Regions from separate parts of the Paenibacillus sp. S28 genome, predicted to be linked through region 1. Evidence: riboswitches for the same ligand, from Rfam matches in the RefSeq annotation. Region 1 holds a riboswitch; each other region holds the start of a gene.
What was found. Region 1 has a riboswitch for thiamine pyrophosphate ahead of tenA (thiaminase II). Riboswitches for the same ligand answer to the same signal wherever they lie in the genome.
Positions count from the first base shown of each region.

Region 2: another riboswitch for thiamine pyrophosphate. It lies ahead of IAE55_RS14380 (ABC transporter substrate-binding protein); the one in region 1 lies ahead of tenA (thiaminase II).
Region 3: another riboswitch for thiamine pyrophosphate. It lies ahead of thiE (thiamine phosphate synthase); the one in region 1 lies ahead of tenA (thiaminase II).
Region 4: another riboswitch for thiamine pyrophosphate. It lies ahead of IAE55_RS20860 (ECF transporter S component); the one in region 1 lies ahead of tenA (thiaminase II).

Region 1 is NZ_JACVTM010000001.1:205,750-210,698, forward strand. Features, by position in the region: gene IAE55_RS00920 (class I SAM-dependent methyltransferase) at 317-1,039, shown strand; gene IAE55_RS00925 (YrdB family protein) at 1,146-1,472, shown strand; TPP riboswitch at 1,607-1,711, shown strand; gene tenA (thiaminase II) at 1,851-2,549, shown strand; gene thiM (hydroxyethylthiazole kinase) at 2,546-3,394, shown strand; gene thiD (bifunctional hydroxymethylpyrimidine kinase/phosphomethylpyrimidine kinase) at 3,391-4,206, shown strand; gene IAE55_RS00945 (carboxylesterase/lipase family protein) at 4,398-4,949, shown strand, end outside.
Region 2 is NZ_JACVTM010000005.1:163,067-168,015, reverse strand. Features, by position in the region: gene IAE55_RS14390 (CGNR zinc finger domain-containing protein) at 1-285, shown strand, start outside; gene IAE55_RS14385 (VOC family protein) at 822-1,208, shown strand; TPP riboswitch at 1,283-1,395, shown strand; gene IAE55_RS14380 (ABC transporter substrate-binding protein) at 1,614-2,666, shown strand; gene IAE55_RS14375 (thiamine-binding protein) at 2,720-3,013, shown strand; gene IAE55_RS14370 (ABC transporter permease) at 3,010-3,768, shown strand; gene IAE55_RS14365 (ABC transporter ATP-binding protein) at 3,796-4,611, shown strand; gene IAE55_RS14360 (TatD family hydrolase) at 4,653-4,949, shown strand, end outside.
Region 3 is NZ_JACVTM010000003.1:17,454-22,402, forward strand. Features, by position in the region: gene IAE55_RS08655 (NADAR family protein) at 1-287, shown strand, start outside; gene yhbH (sporulation protein YhbH) at 583-1,740, opposite strand; TPP riboswitch at 1,979-2,088, shown strand; gene thiE (thiamine phosphate synthase) at 2,232-2,879, shown strand; gene thiS (sulfur carrier protein ThiS) at 2,863-3,060, shown strand; gene IAE55_RS08675 (thiazole synthase) at 3,069-3,848, shown strand; gene thiO (glycine oxidase ThiO) at 3,876-4,949, shown strand, end outside.
Region 4 is NZ_JACVTM010000009.1:7,311-12,259, forward strand. Features, by position in the region: gene IAE55_RS20850 (energy-coupling factor transporter transmembrane component T family protein) at 1-368, opposite strand, end outside; gene IAE55_RS20855 (ABC transporter ATP-binding protein) at 365-1,975, opposite strand; gene IAE55_RS20860 (ECF transporter S component) at 1,968-2,579, opposite strand; TPP riboswitch at 2,659-2,772, opposite strand; gene asd (archaetidylserine decarboxylase) at 3,054-3,848, shown strand; gene IAE55_RS20870 (SDR family oxidoreductase) at 3,867-4,724, opposite strand; gene IAE55_RS20875 (phosphotransferase enzyme family protein) at 4,749-4,949, opposite strand, start outside.

The DNA.
Region 1 (4,949 bases):
ATCGGACATCCAGCCCGAGTACACAGTGTCATGCAGGAGGTATTCAAGCAAGGGATTCAGCCGGATCAGTATGATGTTGGCCAAGCCCTGTCCGGAGGCATCCAGTATGCATATGAGAATCATACATAACGTGAGCCAAAAAGAAACGCTTTTTAACAAAGACATTCCCCGCCTTCAAACTTGTTCTTGTCATTTATAACGTATCCTGCCGCAACTAAGTTCTGCACAGCTTACATAAAGCTGGTTTATTTATATCCAACCTTTCTGTTGGTTGGTATAATATGGTGGAGAATAGCGAGTCTACGGAGGTGGTTGCATGAAAGAGAGGGTGCTCGAGGCTTATACCAAGCTCGCCAAGGACTATGAACTGCATACCGATTCGGACAGCGGCGCCAACGCATACTACGAGCGTCCGGCCATGCTGGAGCTGCTGCCAACGGATATGTCCGGACTTCATGCCCTTGATGCAGGCTGCGCCGCAGGATGGTATACCGAGCAGTTCGTTTCCCGCGGGGCATCGGTATCGGCGATCGATTTCAGCCCCGATATGGTGGAGGCGGCCAGACGGAGAGTCGGGAGTCAAGCGGAGATTCGGGTTCACGATCTAAGCGAACCACTGCCATACGGAGCCGATAAGTTCGACTTGATTCTCAGTTCGCTGACGCTGCATTACATCGAAGACTGGGATCCTTTGTTCCGTGAGTTTCAGCGGGTATTGAAGCCTGGAGGAACGTTATTGTTTTCGGTGCATCATCCGTTTATGGACTTTACCGTTTTTAAGAGACCGGATTATTTTGTACGGGAGCTGCTTGTAGACCGGTGGACGAAGAAAGAGGCAGGCAGCGTTGAAGTGACGTTCTTCCGCAGACCCCTGCAGGAAATCGTCAATATGACGTCAAGCTGGTTTGTACTGGACCGGCTTGTTGAACCAAAGCCGGTTCCCGAGTTTCTGGAGCGGCTGCCGGAGTCGGCCGACTTCTACCAGCGGATTCTGCATCACCCGCATTTTTTAATTGTGAAAGCTCACAAGCCGGAGTGAGAGGGGAAAAGTTTTCGCCGCGAGAGGCAAGAAACAATCGGCATAATTTTACTGAGAATGGCTTCATTCCAAAGGCCCTGACCGGCCCAAAATGGAGGGTTTGGCAATGATTGTGATCGACCTTATCTTTTTTCTAATGGAGCTGTGTGCACTGGCAGCCTTTTGCCTGTGGGGATTTAAATTGGATACCGCCTTGTGGATCCGTATCGTGGCAGGAATAGGTTCGCCGGTCGTTGTTGCTGTTTTTTGGGGCATGTATGTCGCACCGAAAGCGACCTTCCCGGTGACGCTTCCCGTCCGGGCTGTGCTGCAGCTGATCGTATTCGGTCTGGCCGCGGCTGCGCTGTACGGATCGGGTTATCGAACGGCAGCTATCATTTATGCCGCTGTCGTCATCGTCGAGATGATCCTTTCTTACGCGTTGAAAAGATAAACACTTGAAGGTGGAAGGAGATCCGCATAAACGATCGACAAGCTTTTTCCCGGTATCCCGACGGCAGCTTTTTTTGTTTGACAACACCGGCAAACGGAGCTACAGTTAATCATGAACTTGTAAAATATCATACGAAAATCCACTAGGGGAGCTGCGGAGGCAGCTGAGACAAGTGATCGCTTGGACCCTTTGAACCTGATCCGGTTAATACCGGCGGAGGGAAGTGGAGCAGGCCTTTACATACGCAACTTTCTTGATGAGATACATTCAGGATGACACTGCAAATAGCGGCCGCTCCATTTCGGGGCGGCTTTTTTGTATTGGCTTCCCCGCGCTCGAACATGCGATTTTCGTCAAAATTAATGGAGGTGCATTATCATGGCCCGGTTTACCGAAGAATTGAGACATGCGGCAGATCCCATTTATCAAGCGATCTTCAAGCATCCGTTTGTACGGGGGATTGCGGAAGGTACCTTGTCCAAGGAGCAGCTGATTCACTATGTGAAGCAGGATTTTGAATACCTGAATGCCTACATCCGGATCTATGGCATTGCCATATCCCGATGCGATTGCCGGCAGACGACCGCGCTTTTTAACGAACAGATTTCGTTTATTTTGAACAGCGAAACGCATCCCCACCAAAACTTTTGTGATGTCGCCGGTGTTGCATATGAGGAACTGCAAGGCTATCCGCTGGCTCCATCGGCCAATCATTACATCCGGCATATGCTGAACGTTGCCCACGAGGGGGGACTTGAGGATATTGTAGCTGCGCTGTTACCTTGTCCGTGGACCTATACGGAAATCGGCCAACGTCTGCTGGAGGAAGTCCAACCGGAGAAATCCCATCCGTTTTATGAATGGATGCACTTTTACGGAGACCGGGAAAGCGGCGTAACGGTACAGCTGCGGCGGCTGCTCGACGAATGGGCGGAAGGCCTGGCTCCCGCAAGAAAAAAACGGCTGATGGAGCATTTTCTGACCAGCTGTCAGCTGGAGTACATGTTCTGGGATATGGCGTTTACGCTTGAGGATTGGCCGGTTTCCCTGGCTGCAGCGGAAGGGGTGGGACGATGACCGCCGATATGTTTCCGTCCGGACTTATCCAGCTTCCTCTACGGATAAAAGAGCAGCGTCCGCTCATTCACAACATGACGAATGTGGTCGTGACCAACTTTACGGCCAACGGCCTGCTTGCCCTTGGCGCCTCTCCGGTTATGGCCTATGCCAAAGAGGAGGTGGCCGATATGGCTCGGGTCGCCCAAGCCGTCGTTCTGAATCTCGGAACGCTGAACAGCGAATTGGTGGAAGCGGCGATCATCGCCGGCCGATCGGCGAATGATCATGGCGTTCCGGTGTTCCTGGATCCCGTCGGCGCGGGAGCGACCGCATTTCGCACGGAGGCTGCGCTGCGGATTTTGCGCGAGGTCCGCGTGTCACTGGTTCGGGGCAACGCAGCGGAGGTTGCCCATCTCATTGGTGAAACCGGCGCGATAAAAGGTGTCGACGCAGGGGAGGGCGGGGAGTCCGCTCCCGCCGACTTGGCGGCACGGGCGGCACACCGTCTGGGGACGCTCGTCGCCATTACCGGGCAAGAAGATGTGATCACCGACGGAACGAGAGGATACTTGATCCGGGGGGGACATCCGATGCTGACCCAAGTCACCGGGACCGGCTGCTTGCTGACATCGGTGATCGCCGCTTTTGGAGCGGTCGAATCCGATCTGCTGTCCGCCGGCGCGGCCGCCTTGGCGTACTACGGTGAAGCGGCCGTTCGGGCATTTGAGCGGGCAGGCATTGGGGGGCCGGGAAGCTTCCAAATCGCTTTCCTCGACGCGTTGTCTGTCATGGACCGGCATCCGCTGGAGGAAGGAACCATTACCGCTCTTCTGGAGTCGGCAGGAAGGGGATTTGTGCAATGAGCATCCCGAAAGCATTGACGGTAGCCGGTTCTGACAGCGGCGGCGGGGCAGGCATCCAGGCGGATATCAAAACGTTCCAGGAGCTCGGCGTATTCGGTATGTCGGCCATTACAGCCATTACCATTCAAAACACACTCGGGGTACAAGGCGTTTATCCGCTTCCTGCGGCTGCGGCAGCCGAACAAATGGATGCCGTGGGCACCGACCTCGGCGTGGATGCGGTCAAAACCGGCATGCTGTTCAGCGCGGATATTATTGAGGCCGTCGCAGGACGAATAGCCGCTTTTGGCTGGAGGAATGTGGTCGTCGACCCGGTTATGGTCGCCAAAGGCGGCGCGCGGCTTCTGCAGCAGGACGCTGTTGACGCGCTGAAGAACAAGCTGCTGCCGCTGGCTGCTGTCGTCACGCCCAACATTCCGGAGGCGGAAGTGCTCGCCGGGATGGCGATCCGGTCGATGGAGGAACGCTGCGAGGCAGCCTACCGCATCGCGGCTTACGGTCCGGCGATGGTTGTGATCAAGGGCGGACATGACGAATCGTCTGACAAGGCGGTTGATCTTACTTTCGACGGAAAATCCTTCTCGACCCTGGAAGGAAGCCGGATTGACACGCGTCATACGCATGGAACGGGATGTACCTTCTCGGCTGCGATCGCCGCTGAGCTGGCTAAAGGGAACCCGGTCAACGAGGCCGTACGGACGGCCCGTGAATTCATCCAGGCGGCCATCGAGAACGCCCTCGGTATTGGCGGCGGGAGCGGTCCGACCAATCATTGGGCCTACCGCAGCCAAAAGGAAGGGGCGGCAAGATAAAGGCAGCCGATACCGGCCTGCTTCACAAGCGATTAGCACCTGTCTATATAGACAGGTTTTTTTCTTGGCGCTGGCTTCCTTAAGTGGTCGTCGATAGATGGTTTTTTGCACCGAGCTTCGGTTAGGCTTTGTCCAATTTTTAGTGTTACAATGGTAGAACGATTCCAACGCTAGAAAGGATGTTAACGAAATTGGACCAACTCCTCATCCGTACTCATAATGGCCTGATTCAAGGATATGTTCAGAACGGCGTCCGGACTTGGAAGGCGATTCCTTACGCCGAGCCCCCCGTCGGCGAGCGGCGTTTCCGGAAACCGCTTCCTGCACGGCCATGGGCAGGCGTCAGATCCGGGGACATGACGGTTCCGCTTGCCCCGCAGCGCGTCAACCCCACGGGTGGCGCGTTTAGACTGAAACGGGATCAGATCCCGCAGTCCGAGGACTGCCTGTACGTCAATGTGTGGGCCCCTGACGAGCCGGCACCGCAGCCGCTTCCGGTCATGGTGTGGATCCATGGCGGCGCCTTCGTGACGGGCGGCGGCGGACTGCCCATTTATGACGGCTCCGAGCTGGCGCGCCGGGGACGCTTAATTGTCGTCAGCCTCAGCTACCGGCTGGGTCCTCTCGGTTTTACGCATTTTTCTCCATTTTCCGGAGAGTCCGAAGACAGTTATGTAAGCAACGCCGGTCTGCTGGACCAAATCGAAGCGCTGCGCTGGGTGAAGCACAACATCACCGCTTTC
Region 2 (4,949 bases), on a different contig from region 1:
GACGTGGCGCTCCGGGCTGAGCGGGATGACCAAGGCCTCCCCCATCTCATCACCTACGGACAAACCGCCGTCCAAGGCGTGCTGTACCCCATCGTCCGCTCCCTGTTCGAGACGCTGGCAAACGTATCTTCGGACCGCATCCGGATCTGCGAGCATGACGACTGCATCCTGCACTTTGTGGACACCTCCAAGAGCGGCAAGCGGCGCTGGTGCAGCATGGAAACTTGCGGCAACCGCCATAAGGCGGCCGAATTTTATGCGAAGAAGAAGCAGCGCGAGAACTAAAAAAAGCCTGGGATCGTCTGATAGACATCCCGGGCTTTTTTTAGTGGTTCTATTTCGTTGCTGACTGCCCTTCATTGATATGGCGGACACTCAGCAGTTTAGCTCCTTTGTCCAACGACTTGTAGGAGTATGTCGATAAGTACGTTCTTCCGACCTCTAACAAGTTCCAAGTATTTTCATTATCGACTTTAATTTTAAATGCTCCTTCTTCTTTACTATGGGTTTTCTCGGCGACAATCCAATATGTCGAGCCAATGAGCTGCTTATCGAGTATCGTTATGTCCCCTCCACTGGATGATGGCCCGGTACATGCTGTCAACATACACATGAAAAGCCATGCCGCAATTATTTTTTTCAGGGCCCTCTTCCCCCGTTCCTGACTATTTCAATACCTAACGATGCCACCAAACAGCCTATAATTTATAAACAATGATGTTTGCATAAAGTTGCCTTACAACTCGGATTTAAATGCTATAATGGCCTTAATTTAGGGCAATCCCATTACTTATAAGTACTATGAAAAGGAGCTTATACATATGGCTAATAAACGTTTGGATCATGTCGGCATCGTCGTACGGGATTTGGAGTCAACCATCCGATTTTATACCGAGATCGTGGGCCTGGAGCTGAAAGGCCGCCTGACGCACACCAATGGCGTGTTCCAGCTGGCGTTTCTCGGCTTCGGGGACAGTAACGAGACGGAAATCGAGCTCATTCAAGGCTACAGCTACGACCTGCCGGCCGAAGGCACGGTGCACCATTTTGCGATCCATGTCGACGACATTCAGAAGGAATTTGAGCGGATCCAGGCACTGGACGGCGTGGAGCTGATCGATCAGGAAATCGTGACCCTGCCGAACGGATACCAATATTTCTTTATCTATGGTCCGGAAAAAGAATGGATCGAATTTTTCCAGAGATAATCTGGAATCGGGCGGATGTCTGGACACCCCCATGGGGATGGACTATAATATGGGAGGAAAACAACCCAAAAACCTTATAGAATCCGGGGTGCTGGAATCGGCCGGCTGAGATTGTATCCCTTCAAGATACTGACCCTTTTAACCTGATCTGGGTAATGCCAGCGTAGGAAACCGTTTGTCACGGCATACAAGCCGTGCTGATCTTGCGCATGTGAAGCGTCCCGTTTACGGGGCGTTTTTTTCATTCATACTAGTGAAAAACGGGATTACGCCTTGCGAATGCTTCTATGATTCAGCCACTCAGATCGGCTCACGATTCTAAATCTAACAAGGATAGGGGATCACCGGCCGATGCTTCCACAGAGAGAATAAAGAACGGCCGGATATCGAAGGAGAGAGAAAGCCATGAAGAACAAATCCATCGGCCTGCTGCTGCTGGTCTGCATGCTCATACTGGCGCTTGCCGGATGCGGCGGCAGCCAGAACAATACGGGCAGCGGAGAAGGCACATCCGCTTCCGATAGCACGGCAGGCCAGGACAACACCGCAGCGAAGCCGCTGAAGGACGTCAAAGTCGTCCTCGACTGGACGCCCAACACGAACCACACTGGGCTCTATGCTGCCAAAGACTTGGGCTATTATAAAGAAGAAGGCTTGAACGTCGAGATCGTGCAGCCGGGCTCCACCGGCGCCGACGCCATGGTCGCTTCCGGCAAAGTGCCTTTCGGCGTAAGCTATCAGGAGAGCGTGACCCAGGCCCGCACGCAGGGCGTGCCGCTCGTCTCGATTGCGGCGGTCATCCAGCACAACACGTCGGGCTTTGCCGCACCAGTCGACCGGGGGATCAAGACGCCGAAAGATTTTGAAGGTAAAACCTACGGCGGCTGGGGCTCTCCTGTTGAAGAAGCCGTTATGGGCTCCATCATGGGGATCGACAAGGCTGACGTGAAGAAGGTGAAAATCGTCAACATCGGCGACGCCGATTATTTTACCGCCGTGAAACGGGACATCGATTTCGCCTGGATCTTCTACGGCTGGACCGGAATTGAAGCGAAGCTGCGCGGCGAGCCGCTGGACATGCTGTATGTTAAAGATTATTCCGAGAAGCTGGACTACTATACGCCGGTGCTTGTGACGAACGAGAAGCAGATCAAGGAAGACCCTGAGCTGGTTAAGGCGTTTATGCGCGCGACCGCCAAAGGCTACCAATACGCGATCGACAAGCCGGAAGACGCCGCCAACCTGCTGCTGAAGGACGTGCCGGATCTCGACAAGGAACTGGTGATCGAAAGCCAGAAGTGGTTAAGTCCTAAATACCAGGACGACGCAGCCCGCTGGGGCGAGCAGAAAGAACAGATCTGGAAAGGCTATTCCGACTGGATGTACGAGCACAAGCTGCTGGATAAGCCGCTGGACGTGAAGAGTGCGTATACGAACGACTTTTTGCCGGAACAATAAGCCGCCTACAACCCAAAACATCCGTAACCAATGAAGAGAGGAAGTTGATTCGCATGGCCAATACGCTGTTAAGCATCCAGGTGATCCCGAAGACGCCGGGCAACGAAGATTCTTATGCTTACGTCGACCGCGCCATTGAGGTCATTCAGCAGTCCGGCGTGAAGCATGAGGTGCACCCGCTGGAAACGACGATGGAGGGCGAGCTGGAGGAGCTGCTGGACGTCGTGCGCAAAATGCACGAAGCTCTGGTGGCCGCAGGCAGCCCGAGTATCATCTCCCAGGTCAAAATCGCCCATAATCCCGGCGGAATCAGCATGGACAAGCTGACGGAGAAGTACCGTCCATGAGAAGCTGGTGGAAAAACGTATGGCCGCCCCTCGTGGCGGTCATCTTCTTTTTGCTCGTATGGCAGCTGCTGACCTCCCTGTTCCATATTGAACAATGGATTTTGCCTGCGCCGAGCGACATCGCCCGGGAAGCCGCGGCCGCTTCCGGCGGCTTGTGGGAGCATGTATGGGCCACGCTGAAGCTGACCGTATTCGGCTTCGCCATCGGAACCGCCATCGGGCTGGTCATCGCACTGATTCTGCATTTGATTCCGTTTTTAAAACAGGCGCTGTATCCGCTGCTCATTCTAAGCCAAAATATCCCGACCATCGCCCTCGCCCCCCTGCTGATGATCTGGTTCGGCTTCGGCCTCCTGCCCAAGCTGATCGTCATTACGCTCGTCTGCTTTTTCCCGGTGGCGGTCGCCGCCCTTGGCGGCTTGAAACAGACCGATCCCATCATGATGAACTACATGCGCATGATCGGGGCGGGCAAGGGCCAAATCTTCGCCAAGCTGGAGCTGCCCCACGCACTCCCTTCCATCTTCTCCGGCATTAAAATCGCCGCCACCTACAGCGTCATGGGAGCGATTATCGCCGAGTGGCTGGGGGCTGACAAGGGCATCGGCTATTATATGATGCTGCAAAAATCGGGCTACCGCACCGACCGCATGTTCGTGGCGATCATGATCATCGTCGTGCTGAGCCTGCTGATGTTCGGGCTGATTGCGCTGCTCGAAAAATGGTTCGTCCGCTGGAAGCCGAAGCAGGGCTAGCGGGCCTGGCCGGAAAGGAGAATTGCCGTGATAAATCAAGAAACCACGCCTGCACTGGAGATCGTCTCCGTCAGCAAAAGCTTCAAAGAGAAGCGCCGGACGCTGCCGGTACTCAGCGACATCTCGCTGACCGTGGGCCAAGGCCAATTCGTGTCCATCATCGGACCGTCGGGAAGCGGCAAGAGCACGCTGCTGCACGTGATCGGCGGGCTGACCCGTCCGGATGCCGGCACCGTCCGGATGAACGGCGCCGAGGTGACCGGGCAGCAGGGGCATATCAGCTACATGCCGCAGCAGCCCGCCCTGTTTCCTTGGCGGACGATCGAGGACAATGTGCTGCTGGCCCAGGAGGTGCACGGCACCGTCAGCCGGGAGGCCCGTGAGGACGCGCGGCGCTGGCTCGCCAAAGTCGGCCTGGCCGGCTTTGAGAAGGCGCATCCGCATACGCTGTCGGGCGGCATGCAGCAGAGGGCGGCTTTTCTCCGCGCGCTGCTCAGCCCGCAGGAGCTGATGTGCCTGGATGAGCCGTTCAGCGCGCTCGATGCGCTGACCCGCAGCGACATGCAGCGCTGGCTGCTGGACATTTGGGAAGAGAACCGCCGCTCGGTTCTCTTCATTACGCACAACATCGAGGAGGCGCTGCTGCTATCGAGCCGGATTTACGTCTTCTCGAGCCGGCCGGCCGCGGTGCTGCACGCCATCGATGTGCCGTTTCCGCGCCCGCGGCGCGAGGAAGTGACGGAGGCTCCCGAGTTTCTGCAGCTGAAGCGTCAGCTGAGCGAATGGATGCGCGAGGAGCAGCGAAAAATGCAGGCTGCACAGCAAGGAGGTTCACGCCAATGAGCGGCAATAACAGCGAAGTAAACCCCGCAAACGGCCAAGAGATGGTCCTCGACCGGGCAGCAGCGGTATCCGCATCGCCGGCGGAGGCGAACCTGCCGCCGCTCGCGCCCTTGATCGATGCCCATATTCATCTCGATACTTATAAGGAGCACGAGACGCAGACGCTGCTTGGGAGTCTGAAAGATGCCGGCGTCGCAGCCGTCATCGGCGTGTCCATGGATTTGGCATCGAGCCAAGCCAATCTGAGGCTTGCCCAGGCTTGGCCCGGGCAGGTCTATCCCGCCTTCGGCTTCCATCCCGAGCAGCCGCTCCCTGCTGACCGCGAGATCGACGCGCTC
Region 3 (4,949 bases), on a different contig from region 1:
GGCGGAAGGTGAGGGGATTCGATCCTGCCGTATGGGACCGGGAAGGGTACTCCATTGTGGTCCGAGGAAACGAAGCGAAGTTTTCCCAAAACGACGATTTGAAGCAATTTCTGCTGGGCACCGGGCAGCGGGTGCTGGTAGAGGCGAGTCCGGTGGATTCGATCTGGGGCGTGGGGTTGGCCGCAGATGACGAGGCGGTCCTGAACCCGCTGCTGTGGAAAGGGAAGAACCTGCTTGGCTTTGCCTTGATGGAGGTTCGGGACCGGCTGCAGGCGGAAGAAGCCTAGCGGAAGTACGAAACATGGACGTCGTGCGTGCGGGGCCTAGCGGGAGTGAAGAACTTGGCAGCAGTAAGGGCACGCTGGCAATGAGGAGCACGTTGGCAATGATGAGCATGCCATCAGTGAGGAGCCTGGCAGGAGTCAGGATCAGTCGATTGTGGGAAAAAGGCTGCAAATCGAGGGTCATGCTATATAGAGGTCACCCGGCCATGCAAAAAGGTCGTTGTTGGTTACTCAGCGTAACGGGACAACGACCTTTTTATATGCCATAATTTTGCGTTCCAGGAGACGGTCCTTCGGCTTAGGTCAGTGCGCCTTCCTGCTTTTTAAAGAACGTACGCAGCGCCTGGTAGACCTCGCCCTTTTCCTTGATGACGTAATACATGAACTGGTCGAGCTTGATATTCCGGTACGCGGACATCAGCGTGCTGCTCCGGTTGTACTGGTTGACCTCCCCGTAACCGAACATGTTGCTGACTTTAAGCAGCTCGCCAATCAGCCGCACGCAGCGTTCGTTATCAGAAGTCAAGTTGTCGCCGTCCGAGAAATGGAACGGATAAATATTGTACTTGGCGGGCGGGTAGCGCCGGTCGATAATTTCCAGCGCTTTCTGGTAGGCGGACGAGCAGATCGTGCCCCCGCTTTCGCCCCGGGTAAAGAAATCTTCTTCGGTGACTTCTTTGGCCTCCGTATGGTGGGCCACAAAGACAATGTCGACCTTTTCGTATTGGCGGCGCAGGAAGCGGGTCATCCAGAAGAAGAAGCTGCGCGCACAGTATTTCTCAAACGTGCCCATCGACCCGGACGTATCCATCATCGCAATGATGACCGCGCTGGAATGGGGAACGACGACGTCCTCCCACGTTTTGTAACGCAGATCGTCGGGGCTGATATGGTGAATTCCCGGCTTGCCGCTGGTGGCGTTGCGCCGCAGGTTTTCCAGGATCGTCCGCTTCTTGTCGATGTTGGACTGCATGCCTTTTTTGCGGATGTCGTTGAACGTGATCGATTCGGTTTCGACTTCCTGCTGCTCTTTCGGCTTCATATTCGGCAGCTCCAGCTGGTCGAACAGCATATTTTCCAAGTCTTCCATGCTGACCTCGGCTTCCATAATGTCCTGGCCGGGCTGGTCGCCGGCTTTTTCGCCTTGACCCGGCTTTTGCACCGGATCCCTGCCCAGCACGTCTCCCACCTGGCTGTCGCCGTCTCCCTGGCCGACATGCTTTTGCTTCTGGTAGTTATAAATGAAACGGTATTCATCGAGGCTCCGGATGGGTACCTTGATGATTTGCTTACCGTCCGACATCACGATGTTTTCTTCTGTGATCAGGTCGGGCAGGTTCTGCTTGATGATTTCCTTAACCTTCTCCTGATGGCGGACCTGATCCTGGTACCCTTTCCGGTGCAGTGACCAGTCCTCCTTGGACACCACAAACAGCGAATGATCGTCTGATGGCATGTTCAGGCACCTCCCATGTTCCCATACTCAGCACAAACTTTGGCTTGTTAAACATTTATATTCACGGGCGGGGATGATATGTGATGACGCAAGAGATAAAATAAGAAGTTTGCCGCACCCAAATATATGAAATTTTGCGAGAATCGCTGCTATGGATGAGATAGGCGTTCCGATGCCGGTGATCTCACTCTGGCTATTGCCAAAAGTCAGCAGTTTGGGCTATAGTGGTTGTGAAATTAAATAGGAATGCGGGTGCTGGATGAAGTCCGGCTGAGATGGCAGCCTTATGCTGCGGACCGTTAATCTGATCCAGGTAATGCTGGCGTAGAGAATATCATTCGAATTGCGGTGCCATTCGTGTATTTCTCGAATGGTTTTTTTGTGTTAACCGGGTAAGAGGGCGCTTTCGCAAAATGAGGGCTTACCCTTCGCGATGATAGAAGCCGGCATGAAATGGAGGGAAAGGCAAAGGAAAGAGAGGAGAAGCAGTCATGGTCGATTTTCGTCTGTATGCGATTACCGGCGAGACGTTCCATCCGGGACGCCGGCTGGTGGACGTGATGGAGCAAGCCATTCGGGGAGGCGCGGATATCGTTCAATTCCGCGACAAAACAAGCGGCAGGGAAGAGCTGCTGCGCAAGGCGGCGGAGTTGCGGGAGCTGACCCGCCGCTACGGTGTTCCTTTTATCGTGAACGATCACGTTGATATCGCGATGGAGGTGGACGCCGACGGGATTCACCTCGGTCAAGGTGATATGCCGATCGCGGAAGCCAGAAAGCTTGTCGGCTCCAAGATCATCGGCATATCCACCCATGCAATTTCGGAAGCGCAGCTCGCCGAAGCGGAAGGGGCGGATTATATCGGCGTCGGGCCGATCTATGCGACGGCTACGAAAGCCGATGTGGTGGATCCGGTCGGTCTTTCGTACATTCGGGAAGTCGCCGGGGTCATCAAGATCCCTTTTGTGGCGATTGGCGGCATCAAGCTGGGCAACGTGGACGAAGTGATCCGGGCCGGTGCGAGCCGCGTCTGCGCGGTGAGCGAAATCGTCGGCAGCCCTGACCCGGAAGCGGTATGCCGGGCGTTCATTCACAAGCTTGAAGGTAGAGGAGGAGCGGCGGATGGAACTGGTCATTAACGGAACAAAGCGGGAGCTGGCGGCCGAGACGGTAGCCGATGTCCTCCGCCTGCTGGGGCTGTCCGGCAGGCCGGTCATGGTGGAAGCGGACGGACAGGTGCTGAAGATCGAGCAGTGGGAGACGACTCCGGTTGTGCCTGGAATGAAGCTGGAGCTGGTCCATTTCGTAGCGGGAGGTTGAGGGGAAAAATGAGCAGAGATAATTGGCAGGTTGGCGGACAGGAACTGTCGTCGCGGTTATTTTTGGGGACCGGGCTGTTCCCCGATCCTTATGTGCAGATGGAGGCGATCAAAGCTTCGGGAACCGAGGTGCTGACGTTCGCTATCCGCCGGATCCATCTCGATTCGGTGGAGGATGACTCCATTCTGCAGCATGTGGAGCCCCAGAAATACATCTATCTTCCCAACACGTCCGGGGCGACAACGGCTGATGAGGCGGTCCGGATTGCCCGCCTGGCGCGGGCTTCGGGACTCAGCGACTGGATCAAGGTGGAGATTAGCGCCAATAAGCGGACGCTCCTGCCCGATCCGATTGAAACGTTAAAAGCGACGGAAATATTGGTCAAGGACGGTTTTACGGTACTGCCGTATATCTCCGACGATCCGGTGATCTGCAAAAAGCTGGAGGATGCCGGGGCAGCCGCGGTTATGCCCGGCGCAGCGCCTATCGGGACCGGCCTCGGCATTCTGAATCCGTACAATCTCGGATTGATCGTGGAGGAGCTGTCGGTCCCTGTCATCGTGGATGCGGGGCTGGGGACGGCCAGTGACGTGGCGCTCGCGATGGAGCTGGGAGTCTCCGGCATTCTGATGAATACCCCGGTGGCCAAAGCCAAGGACCCCGTGATGATGGCCCGGTCGATGAGGCTGGCGGTTGAGGCGGGGCGTTTGGCTTACTTGTCCGGGCGGATTCCGAAGAAGAAATATGCTTCGGCCAGCAGCGGCCTGGAATCGCTCGTCATCGAATAAAAAAGGATGGACAGGGGGGCTGTAACAATGAGCGGAGACATCATCGTCATGGGCGGCGGCATCATCGGATTATCCTGCGCGCTGGAGCTGCGCCGCCGCGGCCTGCACGTCACGCTGCTCGAAAAAGGACCTTGCGGCGGGCAGGCCTCCGGCGCGGCGGCAGGGATGCTCGCTCCGTATTCAGAGAACGTGGAGTCGCCGGACGAGTTCTTCCGGTTGTGCCGCGAGAGCTTGTCGCTGTATCCGCAATGGCAGCAGGCGGTGAAGGACATCTCCGGCGTCTCCTTCGAATATGCCGAAACCGGCAGCTTGTACATCGCGAGGCACGAGGCGGATTTGCTTGCGCTGGAGAGCCGGTTGGAATGGCAGCGGAGCTGGTGCTCCGGTGGCGAAATATTAACGGGGAGCGCGCTGTTCGATGCCGAGCCGGGACTGACCCGCGAGGCAGTTGCCGCCTTGCGGACTCCGGTGGAGAGCCATGTGTATGCCCCGGATTTGACGGAAGCGGTCAAACGGGCCTGCCTGGCCTCCGGCGTGCAGATTCATGAGCATCTTGGCCGGATCGAGCTGGCTGAATGGCGGGAGCGGGTTGCGCTGAGGGCGCAGAGTGGCGAGCGGTTTGAAGCGGACCGGCTGCTGATCAGCACCGGCGCATGGGTACAGGAGATGTCGGAACCCCTCGGTATCCGGATTCCTGTACATCCGATCCGGGGGCAAATTTGCGCCTACACTTGGAACGAGGAGCGCGAGCCGCTTCGGCATCTGGTGTTCACCAGCCAGGGATACCTGGTCCAAAAAGCAAACGGAACGCTCGTGTGCGGCGCCTCGGAGGATATCGCCGGGTTCGACACGTCCGTCACGGACAAAGGGATCCGGCGGCTGACGGAGTGGAACAAGCAAGTGCTGCCTGTTCTTAGTGAGGTGCAGCCGTTTCACCGCTGGGCGGGACTGCGCCCGGCGGTGCTGGACGGCCGGCCGCTGATTGGGCGGCTGGACGACGCCGGCCATATTTTTGTGGCCGCGGGTCATTATCGCAACGGCATCCTGCTCAGCCCGGTCACGGCCGCGCTGATCGCCGATAGCGTGGAGGGCAAGCCGCTG
Region 4 (4,949 bases), on a different contig from region 1:
AGCAGCCCTTCTGCCGCAAAGGCAATCGCCCGGAATCCCAGGTGCAGCCCGCGGTAGAAGCTTTCCTCGGATACGCGGAACAGCCCCCACTGCCACCAGACGTGATCCCCTTTCCCGAATAGGATCATCGTCAGGGATGAAGAGACGAATACGAGGCTGAAGGAGAGAACGAGCAGCGCCACCTTCCATGCCGGATAACCGCTGAGCAGAAACAGGAGGGCGATGTAGACCGCTGCCTGATAGACGGCAAAATCAATGCTCCGCGTCTGAACCGTAACGATAAACAACACGATCAGCACGGCGAGCTTCAACGAGGGATTCGCCCGGTGAAGCCAGGTAAGACGGCTCGGACTCAAAAACCGGTTCATCCGCTCACCTCCTCCTGCGCATCCGAAGCTGCGCCTTCTCCCTCAAGCCTCCGCCTCCCGGGCTTTATCGCCGTCAGGCTTCCGCCTTGGATTTCCCATACCTGGGTAGCGGCCAGCTCAGCGATTTCTCGCTCATGCGTCACCATGATGATCGCCGTGCCGCTGCGGCGCAGCGCTTCGCAGTATTCCAGGATGGCAAAGGCGTTGCGGGCATCCTGCCCGAACGTCGGTTCATCCAGCAGCAGCACCGCCTGGCGGCGCACCGCCGCAGTGGCAACGCTCAGCCTGCGTTTCTGTCCGGTCGAGAGCTGATACGGGTGCCGGTTCTCCAAGCCGTGCAAATGAAACGTCTTAAGGCAGTCTTCGGCTCTACGCTCCACCTCAGCCCGTGACATGCCGCCCTGCATATGAAGGGAAAAGGCCGTCTCCTCCAGTACTGTCTGGGCCACAAACTGAAACTCCGGGTTCTGAAACACGAACCCGATCCGGTCCGAAGGGCAGGTCCGCTTCCTGCCCCTTCCCTGCAGCAGCCTGCCTTCCAGCACGTAGCTGCCGGCTGTCGGAAGAAGCTGCATTAGGCTCAGCAGCAAGGAGCTTTTCCCCGCTCCGTTAGGACCGACAACGGCGACAAAATCGCCGGCATATACCTCCGCCTCTTCCACCATGATCGCCGGCGCATCTCCGCGGAGACCGACAAACCCCCGCAAGGAGAGGACCGGCGCCGCCAAGTCCGCACCTTGCTGCGGGGATTGCACTAAGCCGCTGTTCCATGTATCCCCGTGACGGATATAATCCTCCCAAACGCCGGGATACCAAATGCCATTTTCCTGAAGGGCACTGCGGTACGCCGTGAAGATTTCGGCCGGCTTGCCGTCGGCCAGAATGCTTCCGTCCGGCGCGAACAGAACGATCCGGTCGACCCAATTCACGATTTCTTCGATCCGGTGCTCAACGATCAGCACGGTCCGTCCGGCCGATACGCCGCGAACAGCCTCCCAAATTTGCCTTCTCCCCTCGGGGTCCAGCAGCGCCGAGGGTTCATCCAGAAGGAGCACCTCCGGTTCCAGCAGAAGGACCGAAGCGAGCGCGAGCCGCTGCTTCATCCCCAGGGACAGCCGTTCAATCGGAGTGTGCAGCTCTTCAAGGTCCAGGCCGACCCGGCCGAGCGCCTCCCGCATCCGCGGCACCATATCCTCCCTGGCTACTTGGCGGTTCTCCAGCACAAACGCCAGCTCCTCATCGACATACGGCATGCAGAACTGGGTATCCGGGTCCTGAAATACATACCCGCACGAGCGGGGCTTCCGGATGTCCGCATATTTGAGCGGAACGTCAATGACCGCCGGAATCAACCCGCCGAGCACCTGCAGCAGCGTCGATTTCCCGCATCCGCTTGGGCCGAGCAGAAGCACTTTTTCCCCGGCCGGCACGGACAGGGAAACATCCTTGAACACGAACGCCTTCTCACCCGGAAACTTCAGGCGCAGGTCCGTTACCGAAACGGCAATTTGCCCGCTCCCTTGATCCGCCCTTTGATCCGCTACTTGACCCGTCTCATGCACCGCCGAATGCTGCATCGTCACGACACCCCGGTTAGTCTCAGTCATGATCGAGCGCTTCATAATCCTTGGCTGTCACCGGCCGGAGCAGCTGGGTTACTCCGGTTGCTTCCAGCGCTTTGGTCAGGGCATACGCCAGGTACCCTGCGAGTACCGCCGAGCTGATTAACCGCATCACGTACTTGAACACGATCATCCATGTCGTATAGTCCGTGACGTAGCCGTAGTACACATCCACCAGGAATGATCCCAATCCCGAAGCCATACCAGCCAGCGCCGCTACCCCCATGGAGAATTTGCGGTAGCGGAACAGGGCGAAGATCAGCTCCGCGGCAAGACCTTGCGCCACGCCGTAAATCGCCAGCTGAAGGCCCCATTCACTGCCGAACAGAATTTCTACGTGAGCCGCGGCAACCTCGGCCAGGAGGGCTACGCCGGGCTTGCGGATCAGCAGCGCGGCAAGCGTCGAAGCGAGGAACCACATGCCGTACATCAGCTCATCCGCTTGGAAAAACAGCGGCTTGAACAAGTCGTTCACCGAACCCCAAAAATGGTACACCACCCCGATCACGAGGGAGAGCAGAATCGTCACGAGCAGGTCGCTGAGCTTCAGCCCCTTCGGCCGATCCATCTGCATCGTACTGCTGTTCATTTGACAACATCCTTTCTTTTTCCAAAGTTGGGCAATAAAAAAACCCCCTGGATAAGCGAGGGAGATCGTCAAATAAGCCCATAAAAGGACTTGAATTCTCTACGCTGGCATTATCCAGATCAGATTCCCGGTCAGCAGCGGTTCATTAGCTGCACTCTCAGCCCGATTCGCTCGAGCTCCCGTATTCCCATATGTACACAGATGAACGCAAGGCGCGGCATCGCCGGCTCCTGGTCCCGAAGCCATCGCCGTCCAAAGCGATGAGATGCTTGGGTTCGATTCCGTGTAACAGGCACCTCGCCGCGATGAGTCGGCATCGGGCCCGTATTGATTCCAAAATACATGATCCTCGAAGGATTGGCAATACCATTTTTCTCCGGGGCGGTTTCCAGCATTTGTTGCATATTGATTTGATAGCCGTTCTATGTCAATATATTCAGAGTGCTACAGGCACGTATGGAAGGGAGATTAGGCATGACAAAGAAATTACTGCGGCTCATGACAGAGCTCTCCTCGCGAAAGTGGCTCTCTTCCATGATGGGACGCTTCTCGCACAGCCGGTTCAGCAGAGGGGTCATCCCTACTTTTATCAAAAGCTATCAGATCCCGGCGCATGAAGCGGAGAAAGAAATCTATGAATACCGCACGCTCAACGAATTTTTTTCCCGGCGGCTGAAGCCCGGCATGCGTCCCGTTCACGAAGGCGAGCACGTACTCACGAGCCCCGTCGACGCCATGATCACCGCAATGGGTGAAATCACCTCAGGCACGATTCTGAACGTGAAAGGGCAGGATTATTCGGTGGCGGAGCTGCTTAATTTCTCTCCCCACCTGGAGTTATATAAACATGGCTATGTCTTTGTGCTGTACCTCAGCCCTACCGACTACCACCGGATCCACTCTCCAATCACAGGCGTGAAGGTGGAGAGCGAGCATATCAAGGGACGATGCTACCCGGTCAATGATTTTGGCATGACCCAGATGAAATCCGTGCTGTGCCGCAACGAGAGGTTGATAACGTACATCAAGGGAGCCCTGGGAGAAGTCGCGGTCGTCAAAGTCGGCGCCATGAATGTCAGCAGCATCCGCTACGACGACGAAACCGCCAATTCTTGGCATAACGGCGATCCGCTCGCCTATTTTGAGTTCGGTTCAACCGTCGTGCTGCTGATCCAGGACGGCGCGTTCACCCCGCGGACAGACCTCCGGACCGGAGATCATGTCCGCATGGGCCAGCTGCTCGGTCAGCTGCACCCGCCTAAAGGCTGAACCGGAAGCGAATCCGGCTCAGCCTTTTTTGCTTAGGAGCGCGAGCATAATCCGCTGAAACCACCGGCCCGGAAGCAGCTGCTTAGCCTTCATCGTCCAGCGTGTGCCGGCAGGCAGCGCATAGCGGAATGCCGGCTTGTTCATACGCGCGATTCTCCCGATCAGCCGGGCCACATCGGCCGGATCGCCGCGCTGGCCGGCGTTGTCACGGGAAAAGGCCATCACCTGGCTCAGCATCCGCTCGTAGGGTGACCGCTCCGCGGCGCTCATCTGCGCAAATCCTTTGTCCCAAATGGCCGTTCCGTACGAACCCGGCTCCACTATCACGACATCGACGCCGAATGGCCGCATTTCCAGGGCAAGGCATTCGCTAAATCCCTCTACAGCAAACTTTGACGAGACGTAGGGGCCAAAGCCGGGAAATCCGACAGCCCCGCTGACGCTGCTGATCTGAATGATTGTTCCCTGATGGGCCTCCCTCATCGCGGGAAGAACGGCCTGGGTGACCGCAACCATCCCGAAGAAATTCGTTTCCAGCTGCGCCTTCCACACGTCCATCGGAATCTCCTCGATCATTCCTCCGTATGCGGTGCCTGCATTGTTCACAAGCACGTCAATGCGTCCGTGGGATTTCAGGATGCCCGATACCGCCTCAAGCACCTGTCCCCCGTCCGTCACATCTAGCCTAACCACGTGAATATGCTCTCTGACCCCCGCCGTCTGCGCAGCGTCCATCAGCTCCCCGCTCGCCTCCGGCCTTCGCATGCCGGCAAAAACCGTGTATCCGGAGGCAGCCAGCTCCACGCTGGCCAGCAGCCCGAAGCCGCTGGAACCACCTGTGACCAGCACGACCGGCCGCTCATCATGTCCTCCCAATTGCGCTCCACTCCCGTTCAGATGTTATTTCGCCGGAAACAAAAACGGCTCTTCCGCCAAGTAGCTGCGGATCGCGGACAGAATATACCCCTTCTGTTCCTTCAGCGACGGAATTTCCTGCGGATTGCCGGCGTGAAACGCCTGATTCTCCAGGACCGCCTGCAGGAAAAAGGTTTCCAGCATGGACACGCTCTCCTTCGGAAGAAGTCGCATGCTTTCGTACCC